2 regions of the Mitsuaria sp. 7 genome follow, and region 1 is predicted to be linked to the other one. Evidence: predicted binding sites of a transcription regulator. Region 1 holds the regulator's gene; the other holds the start of a gene.
What was found. Region 1 encodes LexA, which represses DNA repair genes until DNA is damaged. Its sites were predicted from a motif close to ACTGTATNNNNATACAGT; they were not measured.
Positions count from the first base shown of each region.

Region 1 (10,368 bases):
TCGGCGTGCAGACGACCTTCGTATCGCAGACCGACCTGGCCGAGTGGAAGAACGCGCTGCAGCCCAATACCAAGCTGCTGTTTGCCGAGACGCCGACCAACCCGCTGACCGAGGTCTGCGACGTCGCCGCGCTGGCGGAGATCGCGCATGCGCACGGCGCGCTGCTGGCGGTCGACAACTGCTTCGCGTCGCCTGCGTTGCAGCAGCCCACGAAGATGGGGGCGGACTTCATCATTCATTCCGGCACCAAGTACCTGGACGGTCAGGGCCGCGTGATCGCCGGCGCGATCTGCGCCTCGGCCAGGCACGTCGACGAGGTGTTCACGCCGGTGATGCGCTCGGTGGGCATGTCGCTGTCGCCGTTCAATGCGTGGGTCGTGCTCAAGGGCATGGAGACGCTGTCGGTGCGCATGAAGGCGCAGACCGCCAGTGCCGCGGTGCTGGCCGGATGGCTGGAAGCGCATCCCGCCGTCGAGCGCGTCTACTACCCGGGCCTGAAGTCCCATCCGCAGCATGAGCTCGCGATGCGCCAGCAAGGCGGGCAGGGCGGGGCGGTGGTGTCGTTCATCGTGAAGAGCCATGCGGACGACAAGGGCCGCGCCGCGGCCTTCCACGTGATCGACCGGACGAAGATCTGCTCGATCACCGCCAATCTCGGCGACACCAAGACCACTATCACGCATCCGGCCAGCACCTCGCACGGTCGGCTCACCGAGCCGCAGCGCCAGGCGGCCGGCATCACGCAGGGCCTGATCCGCGTCGCGGTCGGCCTGGAAGACATCGAAGACATCAAGGCCGACCTGGCCCGCGGTTTGAATTCCCTATGACGACTCCCTCCACCCCGGTCCGCACCCGCATCGCCCCGTCGCCGACGGGTTTCCTGCACCTCGGCACGGCGCGCACGGCGCTGTTCTCGTGGGCCTACGCGCGGCATCACGGCGGCGAATTCGTGCTGCGCATCGAGGACACCGACGTCGCGCGTTCCACGCAGGACTCGGTCGACCAGATCCTGGCCTCGATGAAGTGGCTGGGCCTCGACTACGACGAGGGTCCGGTCTACCAGATGCAGCGCCTGGAGCGCTATCACGCGGTCATCGAGCAGATGATCGCGGCCGGCACCGCCTACCGCTGCTACTGCTCGCCCGAAGAACTCGCCACGATGAAGGCGGGCCAGGAGGCGCGCGGCGAGAAGCGCCGCTACGACGGCACCTGGCGTCCGGAACCGGGCAAGACGCTGCCCGCGATTCCCGCGGGCATCGAGCCGGTGGTGCGCTTCAAGAATCCGATCGACGGCGACGTGACCTGGGACGACCTGGTCAAGGGATCGATCACGATCAACAACCGCGAGATCGACGACCTCATCCTGCTGCGTCCGGACGGCGTGCCGACCTACAACTTCGCGGTCGTGATCGACGACTGGGACATGAAGATCACGCACGTCTTCCGCGGCGACGAGCACATCAACAACACGCCGTGGCAGATCAACCTCTTCCACGCGCTGGGCGCGGCGCTGCCGGCGTTCGGCCACATTCCCGTGATCCTGGGCGACGACGGCCTGAAGCTGTCCAAGCGCCGCGGCGCGGTCAGCGTCACGGCGTATGAGGAGAACGGCTACCTGCCCGAGGCGATGCTGAACTACCTGTCGCGCCTGGGCTGGAGCCACGGCGACGACGAGCTGTACAGCGTGGCGCAACTGGTGTCGTGGTTCGACGGCAGCCATCTCTCGAAGAGTCCCGCTCAATGGGATCCGGCCAAGCTGGAATGGGTCAACGCCCATTACATCAAGCAGGCCGACGACGCACGTCTGGCGGCATTGGTCGCGGCGCAGTTGGCCAAGCGCGGTCTGGCTGCGCCGGAGCGCCTCGAAGCGATGTGCGGGGTGTTCAAGGATCGTTGCAGCACCACGGTGGCGTTGGCGGACTGGCTGGCGATGTATGTGTCGCCCGTGACGCCGACCGATGCCGATCGAGCCCAGCACCTGACCGATGCGGTGAAGCCGGCTGTGCTGGCGTTGGCGGACAAACTCGAAGCGCTGCCCGTGTGGGACAAGGCCTCGATCAGCGGCGCCATCAAGGAAACGATTGGCGCTCACGGCTTGAAGATGCCGCAACTGGCGATTCCCGTGCGCGTGCTGGCCTGCGGTCGTTCGCAGACGCCGTCGGTGGATGCGGTGCTGGAACTTTTCGACAAAGAAATTTTGTTGAACCGCTTGCGTTCCGTTTAAAACTCGATCTATACTCTCGTTCTCGCTTGAACAGCGCGACGTTCGAAACGAACTTCGAAGCGGCAGACGATGAATCAAAACGGGGAGCGCGAGCTCCCCGATGAAATTCAAGAAGCCGAAAAGAATTCGAATCGAATCCCCGAAGGGGGTATAGCTCAGCTGGGAGAGCGCTTGCATGGCATGCAAGAGGTCAGCGGTTCGATCCCGCTTACCTCCACCAAACTTCAGTTTGTGTGGCGCGCGGTTCAAGGGAAAAAAGTCCAGTCCCCTTCGTCTAGAGGCCTAGGACACCACCCTTTCACGGTGGCTACAGGGGTTCGAATCCCCTAGGGGACGCCAAGTTTCGAACTTGGTTACTGTCCAGAGATTGAACGAGAAAATCAAAAAATTCTTCGGAAATCGATTTGATCGTTATCAAAATCAGGTACAGTAACGAAATCGACGCAGCGATGTCATCAAGTAGTTCTTGATGATGTTTAAGCGGGAAGAGTTTGATGCGACAGATCCAAAGATCTTGAGTATCTGGAGTGGTAGTTCAGTTGGTTAGAATACCGGCCTGTCACGCCGGGGGTCGCGGGTTCGAGCCCCGTCCACTCCGCCAACACAGTTGAGACTCGGGCGGCGTACCGATTCGATGCGAAAGCATTCGGGGGTATAGCTCAGCTGGGAGAGCGCTTGCATGGCATGCAAGAGGTCAGCGGTTCGATCCCGCTTACCTCCACCAGAATACCTTCGGGTGTGACGGTTGCACAGTACGCGCAGTTCGAGTCAAGACAAGCAGGTCCTGTCCCCTTCGTCTAGAGGCCTAGGACACCACCCTTTCACGGTGGCTACAGGGGTTCGAATCCCCTAGGGGACGCCAAGTTTGACAAGGCTTGGCTGCACTCGGTTCTGAATGGAATCGATGGTTTGCAGCGAAACTTGTTCGCAAATGATATCGATGCACTCAATAGCGTCGTATCTGGAGTGGTAGTTCAGTTGGTTAGAATACCGGCCTGTCACGCCGGGGGTCGCGGGTTCGAGCCCCGTCCACTCCGCCAACATTAAAACCCTGTCGATGCAAATCGGCAGGGTTTTTTCTTTGGCTGTTTGTTGTTTGATTTCCGATCAGAGATCTGGATACTCGCGCTTTCGTTGCGCCGTATAACTCCACCAATCTCGGGGAGGGCTGCCATTCATGAAGTCGACGGCGGCCATATAGGTATCGAGGACGCAGGGATCGTGGCGTTGACCGGTGAGCCTGCAAATCCGCTGATAAAGCGAGAAAGCATCGGCACCCACGAGATCCGCCGGCTGTCGAATCCCCATCAACTCAAAATTCCGCACCATTGCCGGTCCGATGTTGGGGATCTGTCGCAAGCTCGCACATTCGGCGGCCGAGGCCGCCTTGATGTGCGTCTTTCGCGCGCTCATGGCGTGAGCGCAGCAGTCAGTGGAAACCGCCGGAGCGGATCAACCCGACCGCCAGGCCTTCGATCGAGAACTCTTCGTCGGGCGTGACCTCGATGGGGGCGAAGTCCGAGTTCTCGGGCAGCAGGCGAATGCCGTCGGCATGACGCTGGAAGCGCTTCACGGTGACTTCTTCACCGATGCGCGCCACGACGATCTGGCCATTGCGCGCCTCGCTGATCTTCTGCACGGCGAGCAGGTCGCCGTCCATGATGCCGATGTCCTTCATGCTCATGCCCTTCACACGCAGCAGGAAGTCCGGCGCCTTCGAGAACATCGAAGGGTCGACGCTATAGTGCTGCTCGACATGTTGCTCGGCGAGGATCGGCTCACCCGCAGCGACCCGGCCGACCAGCGGCAGCGTCAGTTGCGCGAGGCTGGCGAGTGGCAGCGCGAACTGGCTCTGTTCGCGAGCGCGGTTGACCTGGCGCAGCGCCGTCGACGGCAGCCGGATTCCGCGCGCGGTGCCGCCCACCAGTTCGATGACGCCCTTGCGCGCCAAGGCCTGCAGGTGTTCTTCAGCCGCGTTGGCGGACTTGAATCCCAGCTGCTGCGCGATTTCGGCGCGTGTGGGCGGCGAGCCGGTGCTCTCGATGCTGTCGCGGACCAGATCGAAGATCTGCTGTTGCCGGGCAGTGAGTTTGGGCGGTGTATCCACGAGCAAGCCTTTATTCCATTGAGGACCGGATGTCGAAGACGCGGCGACCTTGATGGTTCGAAAGCCGCCTGAGAATTCATCCAGCATCTGGATTTTTATACAGGAGACGGGAAATTGCAAAGTGCGGCTGAAATCGTCGTGATCATCGGCACCGGCGGGACCATCGCCGGCGCCTCCGGCAGCGCCACGGACAACGTCGGCTACAAGGCCGGATCATTGTCGGTCGCGTCCCTGGTCGGTGCGGTGCCGGCCCTGGCGGCGAAGAGGCTGGAGGCGGAACAGCTCGCCCAGCTCGACAGCAAGGACATGGACCATGCGACCTGGGCGCGACTCGCGCGTCGCGTGAGGGAGCATCTGGATCGCCCGGAGGTCCGGGGGATCGTGATCACGCACGGCACGGACACGCTAGAAGAGACGGCCTATCTGCTGCAGCGCGTGCTGGCGCCGGAGAAGCCGGTCGTCCTGACGGCTGCCATGAGGCCTGCGACGGCGATCCAGGCGGACGGACCGCAGAACCTGCTCGACGCGGTGGCCGTCGCCGAGTCGGAGGGCGTGCGAGGCGTCGTCGCGGTCGTGGCGGGGCAGGTGTGGTCCGGGCTGGAGCTGCGCAAGACGCACAGCTACCGCCTGGACGCCTTCGAGGCCGGGCCGGACGCCGGCCCGCTGGCCGTGGTGGAAGAGGGCGTGCTGCGCCGCTTCCGTGACTGGCCGCGGGGTGAGGCACTGGGCGCGGGCCTGTTGCCTGAGGACGCATCGACATGGCCGTGGGTGGAGGTGCTCGGCAGCCACGCGGGCGCTGATGCCCGCTCGCTCGAAGCGTGGCGCCATGCAGGCCTGCAGGGACTGGTGCTGGCCTGCACCGGGAATGGCACGCTGAACGTCGCGCTCGACGCCCCGGTCCGTGCCATGAAGGAGGCCGGTGTTCCTGTCTGGCGCACGACGCGGTGCGCGCAGGGGCGCATCATCGGCGCGAGCGAGGAGCCCGCTGCCGCGCTGTCGCCCTGGGCCGCGCGGATTGAATTGATGCTCACGCTGCTGCGTCAACGTTGAGCGGGTCGTTCGGCGCCTGTGCCCTCAACGACAAAGCGCCGGCAGTGCCGGCGCTTTTTTCATGGGGAGTCCGGAACGAACCGGACCCTGGGCATCAGACGATCGTCAGCGTGACGTCGATGTTGCCGCGGGTGGCGTTCGAATACGGGCAGACTTCGTGCGCGTCGGCGACCAGCTTTTCCAGTTCAGCGCGGTCCATGCCCGGCACCGAGATCTTCATGGCCACGGCGATGCCGAAGGCGCCCGGCTTGTTGGCGTGAGGGCCGATGCCGACTTCGCTGGTGATCGAGACTTCGGCCGGCAGCGAGACCTTGTTGCGACCCGAGACGGCCTTCATCGCGCCGATGAAGCAGGCCGAATAACCCGCCGCGAACAGCTGTTCCGGATTGGTGCCGGCACCGCCGCCGCCGCCGAGTTCCTTCGGCGTGGACAGGTCGACCTTCAGCGCGCCGTCGGACGATTGCGCGGTGCCTTGACGGCCGCCGGTGGCGGTGGCGGTGGCGGTGTAGAGGGCTTTTTCGATGGCCATGTGAGGCTCCTTGGTGGTGATGGGTTGGGGTGAACGGAAAACTCGGGGGTCAGGTCTCGCCATCCTCGTCGGAGGCGGCGGGATCGCGTGACAGGTGGGTCAGTACGTTGGCACGCAATTCATGCAGGCGGCTTGTCAGCGACTCCGCTTCGGTCGGACCGCAGGCGCTGGCGCAGGCCAGTTGTTCGGGGATGGCGACCGCCTGCTCGCGCAGGGCGCGGCCGGCAGGCGTCAGGTGGATCTCGACGCGGCGCTCGTCGGCCAGCGCGCGGCGGCGCTCGATGAGGCCGTTGGATTCCAGTCGCTTCAACAGCGGCGTCAGCGTGCCGGAGTCCAGGTTCAGACGTTGCCCCAGATCGGAAACGCTGGGGCCGTCCGTCTCCCACAGCACCAGCATCACCAGGTACTGGGGATACGTCAGGCCCAGGGGAGCCAGCAGCGGCTTGTAGAGCTTCGTCATCGCCAGCGAGGTCGAATACAGCGCGAAGCACAGCTGGACATCGAGCTTCAGCCAGTCCGTGCCTGCGGGCACCGGCTGGGTCTGCCGGTCGACCGTCGTGACGGCAACCGGCGGGTTGAAGGGCTTCGTGTTCGGCATGGACTGAACTATAGCGAGCAATTAAATTGCGCGCAATTGAAATGGTCTTTGATCGCGGTTGACGGGAACTATCGGCGGACGGCGTCGGAAGTTCCAGAAAGAACAACGCCCCGAGGACAGGTGTCGCCGGGGCGTTCATGCGGGGAGTGGGAATGACGTCGGACTCAGCCGGTCGCCTGAATCGCGTCTACCTGCTCGCTGAGCTCAAGCCAACGCAGTTCGGCGACTTCGATCTCGTCGCCGATGGCCTTCAGGCGCTTGCCGGCGTCGGCGATCTGCGCGGGCGTGCGGCCCGCGCCGGACAACTGGCCTTCAAGCGCGGCGCGCTCTTCCGCCCAGGCCTTCATGCGCGCGTCGATCTGCTCCATCTCCTTGCGCAGCGGACGGGTCTGCTCGGACAGCTTCTGCCGGGCCTGGCCGCTGAGCTTGCGGTCGTCGCGCTTGACAGGGGCGGGCGGCGGCGGCGCGACGACCACGGGGGCCGCAGCCACCGGCGCGGGGGCAGGCGTCGCGCTGCTGGCGCGCGCGCTGCGCAGCGCCTGCTTGGCCTCTTCCTTCGCCAGCTTCGCGGCTTCCTTGGAACGGTCCAGCAACCAGCGCTGGTAGTCGTCCAGGTCGCCGTCGAAGGGGGCCAGCTTGCCGTCGGCCACCAGCCAGAACTCGTCGCAGACCTCGCGCAGCAGCGCGCGGTCATGGCTGACGAGCATGACGGTGCCCTCGAACTCGTTGAGCGCCATCGACAGGGCCTCGCGGGTCTGCAGGTCCAGGTGGTTGGTCGGCTCGTCCAGCAGCAGCAGGTTGGGGCGCTGCCAGACCAGCATCGCCAGCACCAGGCGGGCCTTCTCGCCGCCGGACAGGCTGCCCACTTCCTGGTTGACCATGTCGCCGACGAAGCGGAACTGGCCGAGGAAGTCGCGCAGCTCCTGCTCGCGGGCGTTGGGGCTGACCTCCTTGGCCAGCCGGATCATGTGCATCAGCGGGCCCTCGTCGGGCCGCAGCACGTCCATCTCCTGCTGCGCGAAGTAGCCGATCGACAGGCCCTTGCCTTCGGTGATGGTGCCGCCCATCGCGCGCTGCATGCGCGCCACCGTCTTCACGAAGGTGGACTTGCCCTGGCCGTTCGCGCCCAGGATGCCGAAGCGCTGGCCGGCCAGCACCGAGCGGTCGATGCCGCGCACGATGACCTTCTCGCTCTCGTCGGTGTCGTAGCCCACCGAGACCGTGTCGAACATCAGCATCGGATTGGGCAGGTTCAGCGGCTCGCGGAACTCGAAGCTGAAGTCCGACGCCATCATCACCGGCGCCAGTCGCTCCATGCGCTCGAGTGCCTTCACGCGGCTCTGCGCCTGCTTGGCCTTGCTGGCCTTGGCCTTGAAGCGGTCGATGAACTTCTGCAGATGCGCCATGCGCTCCTGCTGCTTGCTGAAGGCCTGCTGCTGCTGGAGCATGCGCTCGGCGCGCATGGACTCGAAGGCCGTGTAGTTGCCGCCGTAGCGGTGCAGCTTGGCCTCGTCCAGATGCAGCGTGACCTTGGTGATCGCGTCCAGGAACTCGCGGTCATGGCTGATGATGATCATCGTGCCTTCATAGCGCTGCAGCCACGCTTCCAGCCAGACCAGGGCGTCCAGGTCCAAGTGGTTGGTGGGCTCGTCCAGCAGCATGAGGTCGGACGGGCACATCAGCGCGCGCGCCAGCTGCAGACGCATGCGCCAGCCGCCGGAGAAGCTGTTGACCGGCGCATCGACCTGCGCGCCCTTGAAGCCCAGGCCCATCATCAGCGCCTGCGCGCGGGCGGGGGCGTCGAGGCTGCCCGCGTCCATCAGTTGCGCGTAGGCATCGGCGATGGCGTGGCCGTCGTCGGCCGCCTCGGCCTCGGCCAGCGCCTTGCGCGCGGCCATCAGGCGGACGTCGCCCTCCAGCACGAACTCGGTGGCGGGCATCTCGGTCTCGGGCATGTGCTGCGCCACTTCGGCGAGCGCCCAGTGACGCGGGATCTCCACGTCGCCCTTGTCGCTGTGCAGGCGATCGGTCAGCAGCGAGAACAGGCTGGACTTGCCCGCGCCGTTGCGGCCCACCAGGCCGACCTTCTCGCCGGGTTGCAGCACGACGCTCGCGTCATCGAGGACGACCTTGGTGCCGCGGCGCAGCACGACGTTGCGCAGCGTGATCATGGGGAAACTCCTTGTGTGTCGCTGGGGTCGTCATGGCCGAAGCCCGCGGCGACCAGCGCCTCTCGGGTCAGCAGCAAGACCTGGTCCTCGCCGGCGGAGGTCTCCAGCCAGGCGGATTCAAGTCGGGGGAAAGCGGCTTCGAAGAACTCGCGCTCGTTGCCGATCTCCAGGACCAGCACCGCGTGCGGCGTCATCCGCTCAGGCGCGTCGGAGAGCAGCCTGCGGATGAAGTCCATGCCGTCGGCGCCGCCCGCGAGCGCGAGCTCGGGTTCGGCGCGGTACTCGTGCGGCAGCGCCGCCATCGAGGTGCTGTTCACGTACGGCGGATTGCACAGGATCAGGTCGTACGGACCTTGCGCCGGCGCGAGGCCGTCACCCTGCAGCAGCCGGATGCGGTCACCCAACTGATGGCGCTCGACGTTGATCGCCGCGACCGCGAGCGCATCGGCGCTGAGGTCGATCGCGTCGACCGCGACGTCCGGCCAGGCCATGGCGGCCAGCACGGCCAGGCTGCCGTTGCCGGTGCACAGGTCCAGCACGCGGGTGGTCTGGTCGGACAGCCACGCGTCGATGGTCGCGTCGGCCAGCAGTTCGGCGATGAAGCTGCGCGGCACGATGGCGCGCTCGTCGACGTAGAACGGCACGCCCTGCAGCCACGCTTCGCGTGTCAGGTAGGCGGCGGGCTTGCGCGTCGCGATGCGCTCGGCGACGAGCGCCTCGACCTTCGTCCGGCCCGCGTCGTCGACGGCGTCGGTCTCGTGCGCGTCCAGCGTGTCCAGCGGCAGGTCCAGCGCCCACAGGCTCAGCCAGGCGGCCTCGTCGAAAGCATTCGTCGTGCCGTGCCCAAACGAAACGCCCGCCTCACGGAGGCGGGCGGCCTGGGCCTCGATCAATTCCAGCAGCGTCACAACAGCAGATTCTCCAGGGTGCGCCGGTAGATGCGCGTCAGCGGCGCGATCTGGTCCAGCGGCACGTATTCATCGATCTTGTGGATGCTCGCATTGAGCGGTCCGAATTCAACCACCTGCGGGCAGAGCTTGGCGATGAAGCGGCCATCCGAGGTGCCCCCCGTCGTGGACAACTCGGCGGACACGCCGGTCTCCGCCTCGATGGCCGCGCTGATCGCAGCCGACAGCTCGCCCACCGGTGTCAGGAAGGGCTCGCCGGACAGCGTCCAGTCCAGCGTGTACTCGAGGCCGTGGCGGCCCAGCAGCGCATGCACACGCTGACGAAGCGAACCGGGCGTCGATTCGGTGGAAAAGCGGAAGTTGAAGTCCACCACCATCTCGCCGGGGATCACGTTGCCGGCACCGGTGCCGGCGGCGATGTTGGAGATCTGGAAGGTGGTCGGCGGGAAGTAGCGGTTGCCATTATCCCATTCGCTGACGGCCAGCTCGGCCAACGCCGGCGCGGCCTGGTGGACCGGGTTGCGCGCCAGCTGCGGATAGGCGACATGGCCCTGCACGCCGATCACGCGCAGCTTGCCGGAGAGCGAGCCGCGGCGCCCGTTCTTGACGGTGTCGCCGAGGCGTTCGACCGAGGTCGGCTCGCCGACGATGCAGTAGTCGAGCCGCTCGCCGCGGTCGCGCAGTCGCTCGACGCAGACGACGGTGCCGTCACGCGCCGGACCTTCCTCGTCGCTGGTCAGCAGGAAGGCGACACTGCCGCGATGGTCAGGGTGCATCGCCG
Region 1 is NZ_CP011514.1:1,276,957-1,287,324, forward strand. Features, by position in the region: gene ABE85_RS05635 (O-succinylhomoserine sulfhydrylase) at 1-827, shown strand, start outside; gene gltX (glutamate--tRNA ligase) at 824-2,224, shown strand; tRNA gene ABE85_RS05645 (tRNA-Ala) at 2,369-2,444, shown strand; tRNA gene ABE85_RS05650 (tRNA-Glu) at 2,488-2,563, shown strand; tRNA gene ABE85_RS05655 (tRNA-Asp) at 2,749-2,825, shown strand; tRNA gene ABE85_RS05660 (tRNA-Ala) at 2,873-2,948, shown strand; tRNA gene ABE85_RS05665 (tRNA-Glu) at 3,011-3,086, shown strand; tRNA gene ABE85_RS05670 (tRNA-Asp) at 3,188-3,264, shown strand; gene ABE85_RS26800 (helix-hairpin-helix domain-containing protein) at 3,332-3,637, opposite strand; gene lexA (transcriptional repressor LexA) at 3,654-4,331, opposite strand; gene ABE85_RS05680 (asparaginase) at 4,446-5,381, shown strand; gene ABE85_RS05685 (organic hydroperoxide resistance protein) at 5,476-5,910, opposite strand; gene ABE85_RS05690 (MarR family winged helix-turn-helix transcriptional regulator) at 5,960-6,508, opposite strand; gene ABE85_RS05695 (ATP-binding cassette domain-containing protein) at 6,673-8,679, opposite strand; gene prmB (50S ribosomal protein L3 N(5)-glutamine methyltransferase) at 8,676-9,587, opposite strand; gene dapE (succinyl-diaminopimelate desuccinylase) at 9,584-10,368, opposite strand, start outside.

Region 2 (10,368 bases), 2.4 Mb from region 1:
GACCCAGCGGTAGATCAGGCTGACGTTGGTCTGGGTCGCCTCGCCGGTGATGGGCGTGCCGATGGTGATGACCTGACGCACCGGCAGCGAGATGCGCTTGGCGATCTCGCGCGCGTAGATGCCGCCCAGGCTCCATCCCACCAGCGACACCGGCTGCGACTGTTCGGCGACCAGCACTTCGATGTCGGCCGCGAGCGTGTCGAGCCACAGGTCGATGTCGCCGGTCGGGCCGGTGTTGATGCCGCGACCCCAGTCGCGCGCCGCGTAGCCCAGTCCGTGGCAGAAGCCCACCAGCGGCGCGATCGACTGCGCGTCGGCCGCGAGGCCGGGGAACACGATGACGGGATGCCCGTCGCCGGGCGGGTGACCGCTGCGGTCCATCATGCGGCAGCTGGCGTATTCCATCGCGGCGCGCAGCGGTTCGATGCCGAGCAGCGCCCACGACGGGGAACAGATGACCGGTGCCGGCACGGGCACCGAGGAGGGAAGGGCGGCGATCTTCTTCATGGTCTTGGGGCCGCCTTCCGGGAGTGACCGGCGAGGTCGGCAGAAGGACAGTTGAGCCCATCTTTCCGCAAGCCGCTTTCCATGGGCATCCCCACAAGGTCGCATGTGATCGTCGGACGAGGCCTACATCCGGGGGAGATCCAGCGATCTCTCCCACCATTGACGGGAGTCAGAGGGAGACGCGGTTTTTCGGCGGCGATGAGGGCTAGGCTTTCAGTCCTCAAACGGATTTCGAAGGAGCGCGTTTCATGAGCGTCCGTTGAGAGGACGCTGGCGACGCCGGATCAATGAAAATCCCGGCTCTCCGTCCTCAGCCGCCCCAGCATCGGGGTCAGGTCTTCCAGGTGTCCGGCGATGAGGTTGCGCACGTCGCCGCTGCGCTGCCACTTGCCCTTCACCGCCATCAGCCGCGAGTGCAGCATGACGTGGCGCTGCCGCTGCCACAGCGCGCGGTGCACGATGACCTGGATGTCGCCGGTCTCGTCTTCGAGCGAGATGAAGATCGTGCCCTTGGCCGTCGCCGGCTGCTGCTTGACCGTCACGATGCCGCAACCTCGCGCTGGCCGGCCGTCGGGAAGTTCATTCAATTCCTTGGCCGACATCCAGCGCTGTTCGCGCAGCAGCGGCCGCAGCAGCGACAGCGGATGGCGGCGCAGCGTCAGGCCCAGCGACGCGTAGTCGAAGACGATCTCTTCGCCTTCCGGCGCCTGCGGCAGCGCGAGGAAATCCTCCTGCACCGGCGCCGAGGCCAGCAGCGGCGGCGGCGCGTGCTGCGCTGCCGCATCCCACATCTGCTGGCGGCGGTGCCCGCTGATGCTGGTCAGCGCATCGCCTGAGGCCAGCATCGTCATCTGCTGCTGGTTCAGCCCCGTGCGCCGCGCCAGGTCTTCCGCATCGTTGAACGGGCCGTTCCGACGCTCGCGGCAGATCAGCGCCGCCGAGGACCGCTGCAGTCCCTTGACGAGCCGCAAACCCAATCGCACCTTGACTGGCGCCGCGTCAGCCGCCAGCGCTTCTTCCGCGTCGAGGTAGGGGTCGCCGTCGTCCTCCTGGACGATGCCGTCCTCGTCCAGCGGCAACGCATCGATCGTGTCGGCGTCCGCGCCGCGCCGCGCCGGCCGGATGACGCGTCCATCCGCGCGCTCCAGCGTGCAGTCCCAGTCGCTGTACATCACGTCGGGCGGGAGCACTTCGACAGCCTCCTTGTCGACGCCCTGGCGTCTGGCCTCCTGCACCAGCTGGCTCGGCGAATAGAAACCCAGCGGCTGCGCATTCAGCAGGCCCGCGAGGAACTCGGCCGGATGATGACGCTTCAGCCAACTGCTCGTGTAGACCAGCAGCGCGAACGAGGCCGCGTGCGACTCCGGGAAGCCGTATTCCGAGAAGCCCTTGATCTGCTCGAAGATCTGCTCGGCGAAGGACACCGGGTAGTGCCGTTCCCGCATCCCGTCGATCAGCTTCTCGCGGTACTTCTCCAGACTGCCCTTGCGTTTCCAGGCGGCCATCGAGCGCCGCAGCTCGTCGGCCTCGCCGCCCGAGAACCCGGCCGCGATCATCGCGATCTGCATCACCTGCTCCTGGAACACCGGCACGCCCAGCGTGCGCTCCAGGACCGACTCCAGTCCGTGCGGATAGACGACCTGCTCGAAGCCCTGACGGCGCTGCAGATAGGGATGCACCATGCCGCCCTGGATCGGGCCGGGACGCACGATGGCGACCTCGATGACCAGGTCGTAGAACTTCTCCGGCTTCAAGCGCGGCAGCATGCTGCGCTGCGCGCGGCTCTCGATCTGGAACACGCCGATGGTCTCGGCCCGCTGGATCATGTCGTAGGTCTTCTTGTCCCCGTCCGGGATGTCCCTCAGCTCGAACGGATACCGCTGGCGCTTGCCGACGAAGTCCAGCGTCTTGCGGATCGCCGTCAGCATGCCCAGTCCAAGCACGTCGACTTTCAGCAGGCCGACGGCATCGAGATCATCCTTGTCCCACTCGATCACGGTGCGGTCCGGCATGGACGCGTTCTCCACCGGCACCATGCGCGTCAGCGGCCCGTGCGTCAGCACGAAACCGCCCGGATGCTGCGAGAGGTGCCGCGGGAAGCCCAGCAGCTCGGACGTGATCTCGACCAGCTGGCGCACCGCGAGGTTGTCGGCCTCGAGACCGGACTCCCGCAGCCGCTCCGCATCGATCGTCTGGCCGTCCCACCACTGGTGGTTGCTGCAGAGCGTGTCCAGCACCTCGGGCTCGAAACCCAGCGCCTTGCCGACATCGCGCAGCGCGCTCTTCACGCGGTAGGAGATCACCACCGCCGCCAGCGCCGCGCGTTCGCGCGTGTACTTGCGGTAGAGGTACTGGATGACCTCCTCGCGGCGTTCGTGTTCGAAGTCGATGTCGATGTCCGGCGGCTCGTTGCGTTCCTTGCTGATGAAGCGCTCGAACAGCACCTGCATCCGTTCCGGGTCGACCTCGGTGACGCCCGTGCAGAAGCAGACGATGGAGTTGGCCGCGCTGCCGCGGCCCTGGCACAGGATGCCCTGCGAGCGCGCGAAGTGGACGATGTCGGCCACCGTCAGGAAGTAGTGCTCGTAACGCAGGTCCTCGATGAGCGCGAGCTCGCGCTCGATCTGCTCGCTGGCCGAAGCCGGCACGCCCGCCGGCCATCGCCGGCCCGCACCCTCGTAGGTGATCCGTCGCAGATGGCTCGTCGGCGTCTGGCCGTCGGGCACGACCTCGGAGGGGTAGTGGTAGCGCAGCTCGGCGAGGCTGAAGTCGCAACGCGCGGCCACGTGCAGCGTCTCGGCGAGCAGGTCGGGCGGGAAGCTGAGCGCGAGGCGACCGCGGTGGCGCAGGTGGCGCTCGGCGTTGCGGTCCAGCGCCTGGCCGCAGTCGGTCAACGGCTTGCCCAGCCGGGTCGCGGTCAGCACGTCCTGCAGCGGCTTGCGGCTGCGCACATGCATCGTGGCGTCGCCGACGGCCACCAGCGGGATCGCGGTCAGCGCGCCGGCCTCGCGCAGGCGCAGCAGGCGGATCTCGTCATCGGCATGCTGCGGCTGATCGATGCCCAGCCAGCAGCGTCCGGTGAAGCGCGACAGCAGCCAGCTTGCCATCGACAGCAGTTGCGCCGGCGTCGCGTGCCGGTCCGGGCACGCGATCACGACGCAGTCGTCCAGCGTCTGCGGGCCGATGTCGGCCAGCGTGCAGCGGTAGGTGCCCTTCTCGGACGAGCGCCGCAACCGCGAGATGAACTGGCACAGGTTGCCGTAACCGTTCAGGCTGCAGGCCAGCACGACCAGCGTGAAGGGCCCCTCGTCGTCTGAGGCTGGCTCGATGAGGAACTGGCTCCCCACCAGCAACGGCATGCCGTGCTGCTTCGCGGCCACGTGCGCGCGCACCATGCCGGCCATGCTGCATTCGTCGGTGATCGCGAGCGCGGCGTAGCCGAGCTCCTTGGCCCGCACGACCAGTTCCTCCGGCCAGCTCGCTCCCTTCAGGAAACTGAAATTGCTCAGGCAGCGCAGCTCGGCGTAGTCCGGGAGGACCGAGGCGTCAGGGCGGGCAGTGTCAGGCATACATCCCGTGCAGGTACCACGCCTGCACGGCGTCCTTGTCTTCGGTCTCGTTCCCCGCTCCGGTCAGCCGTTCCTGATAGACGGCCAGCACGCCGGCGTTCTCGTTGACGGCGATCCAGTAGTCGCGGGTGACCTGGCGATGCGCCTGGGTGTCGGGGATGCGGTCCCACCAGCCGCCTTCGACGCGGTCCGGCCCCACGAGCAGTGTGAGCGGGCCCTGGTAATGCGGCCGGTGCTCGCGCACCGCCAGCCGCAGCGGCGGGTCGAGCAGGAACGCCGGCTCCGGCACGGCCGGCGCACGCACCGCCGCCTGCCGGCCCTTGCGGCGGGAGGGCGTCCGGCCGTCGCCGCAGGTCCGCCAGCGCGTCATCCATTCGGGCCGATGGTCGTCGGCGAGCACCGGCTGCAGCACGCGCTCGGGCCCGAGCCGCGCGGCGATGCGTTCCAGCGTCAGGTAGAGCGTCTCGCCGGTGCGCACCACGTCGGGCAGCAGCGAGCCGCTGTCCTCGACCAGCGACTGCACGCCGACCGCCTCCAGCCGCAGTTCGCCGACCGGCGCCAGCAGCTGGGTCTTGGCCAGGTGCTCGGCCATCAGGCGGCAGAAGTGTTCGAGCTCGCGGATCGGCTCGGCCGTGCGCACGGTGAGGCTGCCGCCTTCGCCCGCGTCCTTGGCGCGCATCGAGTCGTGGACCCAGTGCAGCGTCACGCCGGTGGCGCCGGCATGGCGCGCGGCCAGCCAGCCGCACAGCCGCATCAGCAGCGGCCGCGTGCCCATCAGGAGCGCGGGCGCATGGTCCTCGCGACTGGGCAGCTCGATGCGGGCGTGGAAGTCCTCGGGCAGGGCGACCCAGGCGTGCGCCTCGGGACGCAGTCCGTAGGCCTGGTCCAGCATGGTCAGCAGCGCCGCGCCGAAGCGTCGGCCGATGCCGCCGCGCGGCAGCGCCCGCAATTCGCCCAGCGTGTTGATGCCGGCGCGGCTCAGCGGCTCGGCGTGCTCCGCGCCGGCGCTCAGCGTCTGCAGCGGCAAGGGGTCCAGCACCGCCTGCAGCAGCCGCCCGCCGAGGTCGAGCACGCCGCAACGCGCCAGCACCAGCGCCGCGGTGGCCGACGACGCCCAGCCGATGCCGACGGCGCCGAGATCCGGCGCCTCGTCGCTCAGGCGGGCCTTGAGCGCGGGCAGGCCGCGGAACAGGCGCAGGCTGGCCTCGACCTCCATCACGACGGCGTCCTCCATCAAGGCCACGCGCGGCGTGAACTGCAGGCACCACACGGCCAGACCCGCCTGCGTCTCCGCGCACACGCCCCAGGGATGGGGCGGCGGGGCGGTCGTCGGATCCTCAAACGGTGCCGGCGGACGAGGCGGCAATACCAGGGCGACCCACAGCATGGGAGAACTCCGGGAACAGGGCGAGCGGGACGGGCTCGCTCGGGGACAGGGCATGGGCGTTGGTGGCTGCTTCGACGACCGGGACCGGCACGGGCGCCACCGGACGCATCGTGCTGGGCCGCATCACGCGCGGCGTCAGCACGCGCTCCAGCCCGCCGGGGATAGACGCCAGGCGCAACGGGGTCTCGTGCGCGGGGCCCTTGCGCTTGAGGATCTGGACGTCCAGGGCCCAGTCGACATCGATGGTCGCCAGCACCCGCAACGGGGCCGGCGACGGGTCATGGCGCGCGCCCAGAGGCCGGAACAGGAACACCGGTCCTTCGAACGACTGCGCCAGCACCTGCAGCCTTCGCAACTGCTCGGGCGCGGCCTGCGGCATCCAGGCCAGCACGGCGCCGGCGGCGTTGGACTTGATCAGCTGTTCGGCGCACCAGAGCCGCTCCGACGGCGCGCGCGCGTCGATCCAGACGAGGTGCCGTTCATCCAGCCCCAGATGCATCAGGCCGGGCAGGTGGGGACGCTTGGGCGGCCCCACCATCGCCACCGCGGCGCCGTCGGCGACGACACGTCGCAGCGCCGGCCCCGCCAGCCGCCATTCGGCCAGCGAGAACTGCGGCAGCAGCACCTCGGTCAACTGGCGCCCCGGCCAGCCGCCGCCCGGCAGTTCGGCATCGAGCGCGTCGAACCCGCTGGGCCAGACGGTGTCGGTGCCGCGACCCATCGAGTCGCCGCGCCAGATCGCTTTCGCCACGGCGGGCGGAAGGGGGGCAAGAGGGGCGGACGGGGAAGGCATGGCGGTCGTCGACTGGAGACAAAAACGCCGGTTGGAGAACCGGCGTGGAATCACTGTATTTGCATACAGTATAGGACGACGGCAGGCCCGTCCAGGGCTGTTTCAACTCAAACCGGGGGCATGTCCGGAGAGACGGCCCGACGCCTCGGCAGGCGCGGGCGAGGCGGGAAAAGTCAGTACGAATCGCGTACCGCCGCGGGCCGGTGCTTCGAGGCTGACGCTCCAGCCCAGGTGCTCGGCGACGCGCTTGACGATGGCCAGGCCGAGACCCGCGCTGCCGGCGCCGGCGGGGTCGACCTGCATGAAACGGTCGAAGATCCGGTCGCGCACGGCCGGCGGGATGCCGATGCCGGTGTCCTCGATGACCACGCGGCCGGCCTCGAGCCGGATGTCCACGTGACCCTGGTCGGTGAACTGGCAGGCGTTGCGGATCAGGTTGCCCAGCGCGATGGCCGCGAGCTCGGGCCGCGCCGGCACTTCCAGTCCGGCGTCGGCGGGCGCGGCATGCAGCGTCATCTCGACCTCCTTGCCCTTGAGCAGCGGCCGGCAGCGGTCCATCTCCTGGCGCAGCAGCGGCAGCAGCGCGGTCGGCGGCGCGCCGATGCTGGCCGGGTCGCGCGACAGCAGCAGCATGGCGACGACGCGCTCGCTGGTGTCGGCCGCCGTGCGCCGGATGCGCTCGGCCAGCTCCACCATGTCGTCGCGGCCTTGCAGGCGCGCCTTCAGGATTTCGGCCGCGCCCAGCATGACCGCCAGCGGCGTGCGCAGCTCATGGCTGACGTCGCCGGTGAACCAGCGCTCGCGGTCCAGGTAGCGCTGTTGCGCCTCGGTCTTGGCCGCGAAGGCGCGCGACAGCACGCCCAGTTCGTCGGTGGAGTCCAGCAGCGGATAGGCGCGCGGCGCGGCGTCGGTCTCGACGGCGCGGGCCAGCGCGGTGACCGGGGCGACGATGCGGCTCGCGGTCAGCTGCGCCAGGAACAGCGCCAGTCCCAGGCAGCAGACGAAGGCCAGGCCGAGCAGGCCGTAGACGCCGGCCTCGATCTTGGCGAAGTCCTCGTCGCGGTCGGTCAGCACGAAGACCGTCCCGAGGTCGTCCCGGACCAGTGCGGTGAAGGTGGCGTCCTCCTGCGGCAGCGTGTACTTGCCGGGCGGCTTGCCCCGCAGCGCCTGCGGGATCGCGTCGCCGCGGTAGAGCGTGACGCTGGGCGGCAGGTCCGCGTCCAGGCCCTGCTTCTCGCGGGCCACCAGTTCGTCGGCGGTGCGGTCCAGGCGCTGGTCGACGAGGCGGTCCTCGATGCTCGAGGCGATGCGCACCGCGGCCACCGCGAAGGCGCCGCAGACCAGCAGCGTCAGCAGCAGGAACGCAGCGGCCACGCGGGTGCGCAGCGTCGTCGGCGCGGCCGTCGACCGGCCGGCACGAGGATCGCCGCGGTGGTCGCTGCGGTGTTGGCCGCGGTCGCGCCGCGGCTCATCCCGCATCAGGCGACACCAGCCGGTAGCCGATGCCCGGATGGGTCTTCAGCAGCGGGACGGGGAAGGGCTTGTCCAGCGCCGCGCGCAGCGCGTGGATGTGGGTGCGCAGCGCGTCGCTGTCGGGCGGATCGTTGCCCCAGACCTCGCGCTCGAGGTCCTCGCGGCGGACCAGCTTGGGCGCCTCGCGCAGCAGCGCGGACAGCAGCTTGTAGCCGGTCGGCGTCAGCTGCAGCGGCTTGCCGGCGCGGGTGGCCTCCAGCGTGTCGGGGTCGTAGTTGACGTCCGCGTAGCTCACCGCCGAGCTGAGGTTCAGGCCGTGGGAGCGCCGCATCAGCGCCTTGAGGCGGATCTCCAGCTCGACCAGCGAGAAGGGCTTGACGAGGTAGTCGTCGGCGCCGCTCTCGAAGCCGGTGACCTTGTCCGCGATCGTGTCGCGGGCGGTCAGCATGAGGATGGGCGTGGGACGGCGGAAGTCCTTGCGCAGGCGGCGGGCGACGTCCAGGCCGTCCAGGCCGGGGAGGGTCAGGTCCAGCACGATCGCGTCGTAGGAGCCGGCGGCGGCCTGCGCCAGGCCGCCCAGGCCGTTGCGGGCCACGTCCAGTGCGTAGCCCATGGGCTCCAGATAGGCGAACAGGTTCGCGACGATGTCCGGGTTGTCTTCGATGACCAGCAGCTTCATCACGAGGCTCTCGTTCCTGCGGCGCCGGGCGCCGCGTCGTCCTGAAGGGACGGGACCCGGTGGGGAGGCGTCCCCCCGCGAGCCCCGCGGATGCCGGGAATGCTATGCCAGCAGGGAACGCCCGACCTGTCCGCGGGCTGTCGGCACCGCTCACGCGGGGGGCATCGCCCGCGTTGAGGGCGACTGGCGGGCGACGGGTGGGCGATTGACGCGCATCGGGTTCAAAGCTTCTGCGGTTCCATCTCCTTCGTCACGTTTCGTGACGCAAGTCCGGGCCTGTCACCGACCCCTCGGTCGAAGGTGCACTTGAAATCCGGCTTGGGCGCATAATTTGCGGGTTAACCCTATGCTAGCGCCCTTCATCTCCATCCCCGCCGTCGAGCGGCTCACCGCGACCCGTCGGCTGACCTTGCGTCCGCCCGCCGCCGCGGATGCGCGCAGCTTCCGCGACCTGCTGACCGATCCCGCGAATCGCCGATTCGATGCGGGCGGCCCGGCGGCGTCGGAGCGGCTGGAGCTGTGGCGCGCGCTGTGGACACGCGACGGTCTGGGACCGTGGGCGGTGGCGCTGCGGGAACAGCCCTCGCTGGGCGCGATCGGATTCGGCGGCCTGAGCCGGGGCCGCATCTGCGGCGCGCCGGCGCTGCTGCTGGAGTTCCACTTCCTGTCCGACCACTGGGGCCGCGGTTATGCGGCGGAGATGGCGACGGCCGCGTTGGCGCTGGCCTTCGAGAGCCTGCATGCGACGTCGGTGCACGCACTGCTGGCGCCGGGCAACACGGCGGCGCGCAAGACGCTGGAGCGTGTCGGCCTGCGATTGACCGGTTCGGTCGCCGACTGTCCGGGCGAGGCGGCGAGCCTGCTCTACGAGATCAACGCCGGGCAGTACGCGGCCCGGTCGTCGGAGCCGCCCGAGGCAACACCGTTCGGGGCCTGAGGCCTCTCCCTACTGCTGCGGATACACCCGCAGTCCCGCCAGATCGAGCACCCTGAGCCCGCCGTATTCCACGGCGATCAGGCGCTGCTCCTGCAGGTGGCGCAGCGCCTCGTTGACGCGCTGGCGCGAGAGCCCCACCAGGTGTCCCAGCTCCTGCTGCGTGATGCGCAGCAGCCCGTTCACGCCGGGGTAGAGCTGCGGATGGAAGAGTGACGCCAGATTGCGCGCCACGCGCAGGTCGGGGTCGCTCTGGCGGTCGATCTCGCGCGCGGCGATGAACTGGCCCAGCCGTTCGTTGAGCTGGTTGAGCACGTAGCGGTTGAAGGCCAGGCTGGTCGCCAGCAGTTCGTGGAAGCTCTCCAGCGGCAGCCCCGCCACCACGCTGCGCCGCAGCGCCTGGATGTTGTAGCGGTAGGCCTCGCGCTTGAGCAGCGTGCCTTCGCCGAACCAGCCCCCCGGAGGCACCCCCGTGAAGGTGACCTGCCGCGCCGCCGCCTCGTCGTTGCTCATCTTCAGCAGCCCGTCGACCACGCCGAACCAGAAGTTGGCCTCGCGCCCGATGCGGCAGATGCGCTCGCCGACCTCGACCTCCGCCACCTGGATGCTCGAAGCGACGCGTTCGCGCAGTTCGGGCTCGATGGCCTTCAGCCAGGGAATGGCGCTCATCTCCTGCGCGCTCGCGGCCCGCGCCCGCAGCCGTATCGGCTGCGTCGGGACGGCTCCGGAGACGGACGGCTGCAGGGCCGCGGGCGGGGGGGAACCCGGCGCGGCGTGGACAACGGTGTCGGTGGTCGGAGCCATCCCCCGTTCATCGCGCCTGTGCATGACACGAACCTGACGAGGGGCCCTGGGGGAAACACGGAGCAGGAACCCGGATGACAACCTCGACGACTAGCGCAGCTTCCCCTTTTTGACATGTGATCCGATGTTGCACGGAAAGGCTCCAGCGCTATCTCGACGAAATGATGTCCTTGAACGATCGCATGTTGTCGAACGCCGTTGAGGACTTGACCGGCGACGGGA
Region 2 is NZ_CP011514.1:3,724,823-3,735,190, reverse strand. Features, by position in the region: gene ABE85_RS16350 (alpha/beta fold hydrolase) at 1-507, opposite strand, end outside; gene ABE85_RS16345 (error-prone DNA polymerase) at 792-4,076, opposite strand; gene ABE85_RS16340 (DNA polymerase Y family protein) at 4,069-5,463, opposite strand; gene imuA (translesion DNA synthesis-associated protein ImuA) at 5,414-6,256, opposite strand; gene ABE85_RS16330 (HAMP domain-containing sensor histidine kinase) at 6,359-7,735, opposite strand; gene ABE85_RS16325 (response regulator transcription factor) at 7,725-8,408, opposite strand; gene ABE85_RS16320 (GNAT family N-acetyltransferase) at 8,755-9,345, shown strand; gene ABE85_RS16315 (Crp/Fnr family transcriptional regulator) at 9,355-10,011, opposite strand; gene ABE85_RS16310 (hypothetical protein) at 10,317-10,368, shown strand, end outside.
Region 2: the regulator LexA is predicted to act here: its motif matches at 6,309-6,326, upstream of imuA (translesion DNA synthesis-associated protein ImuA).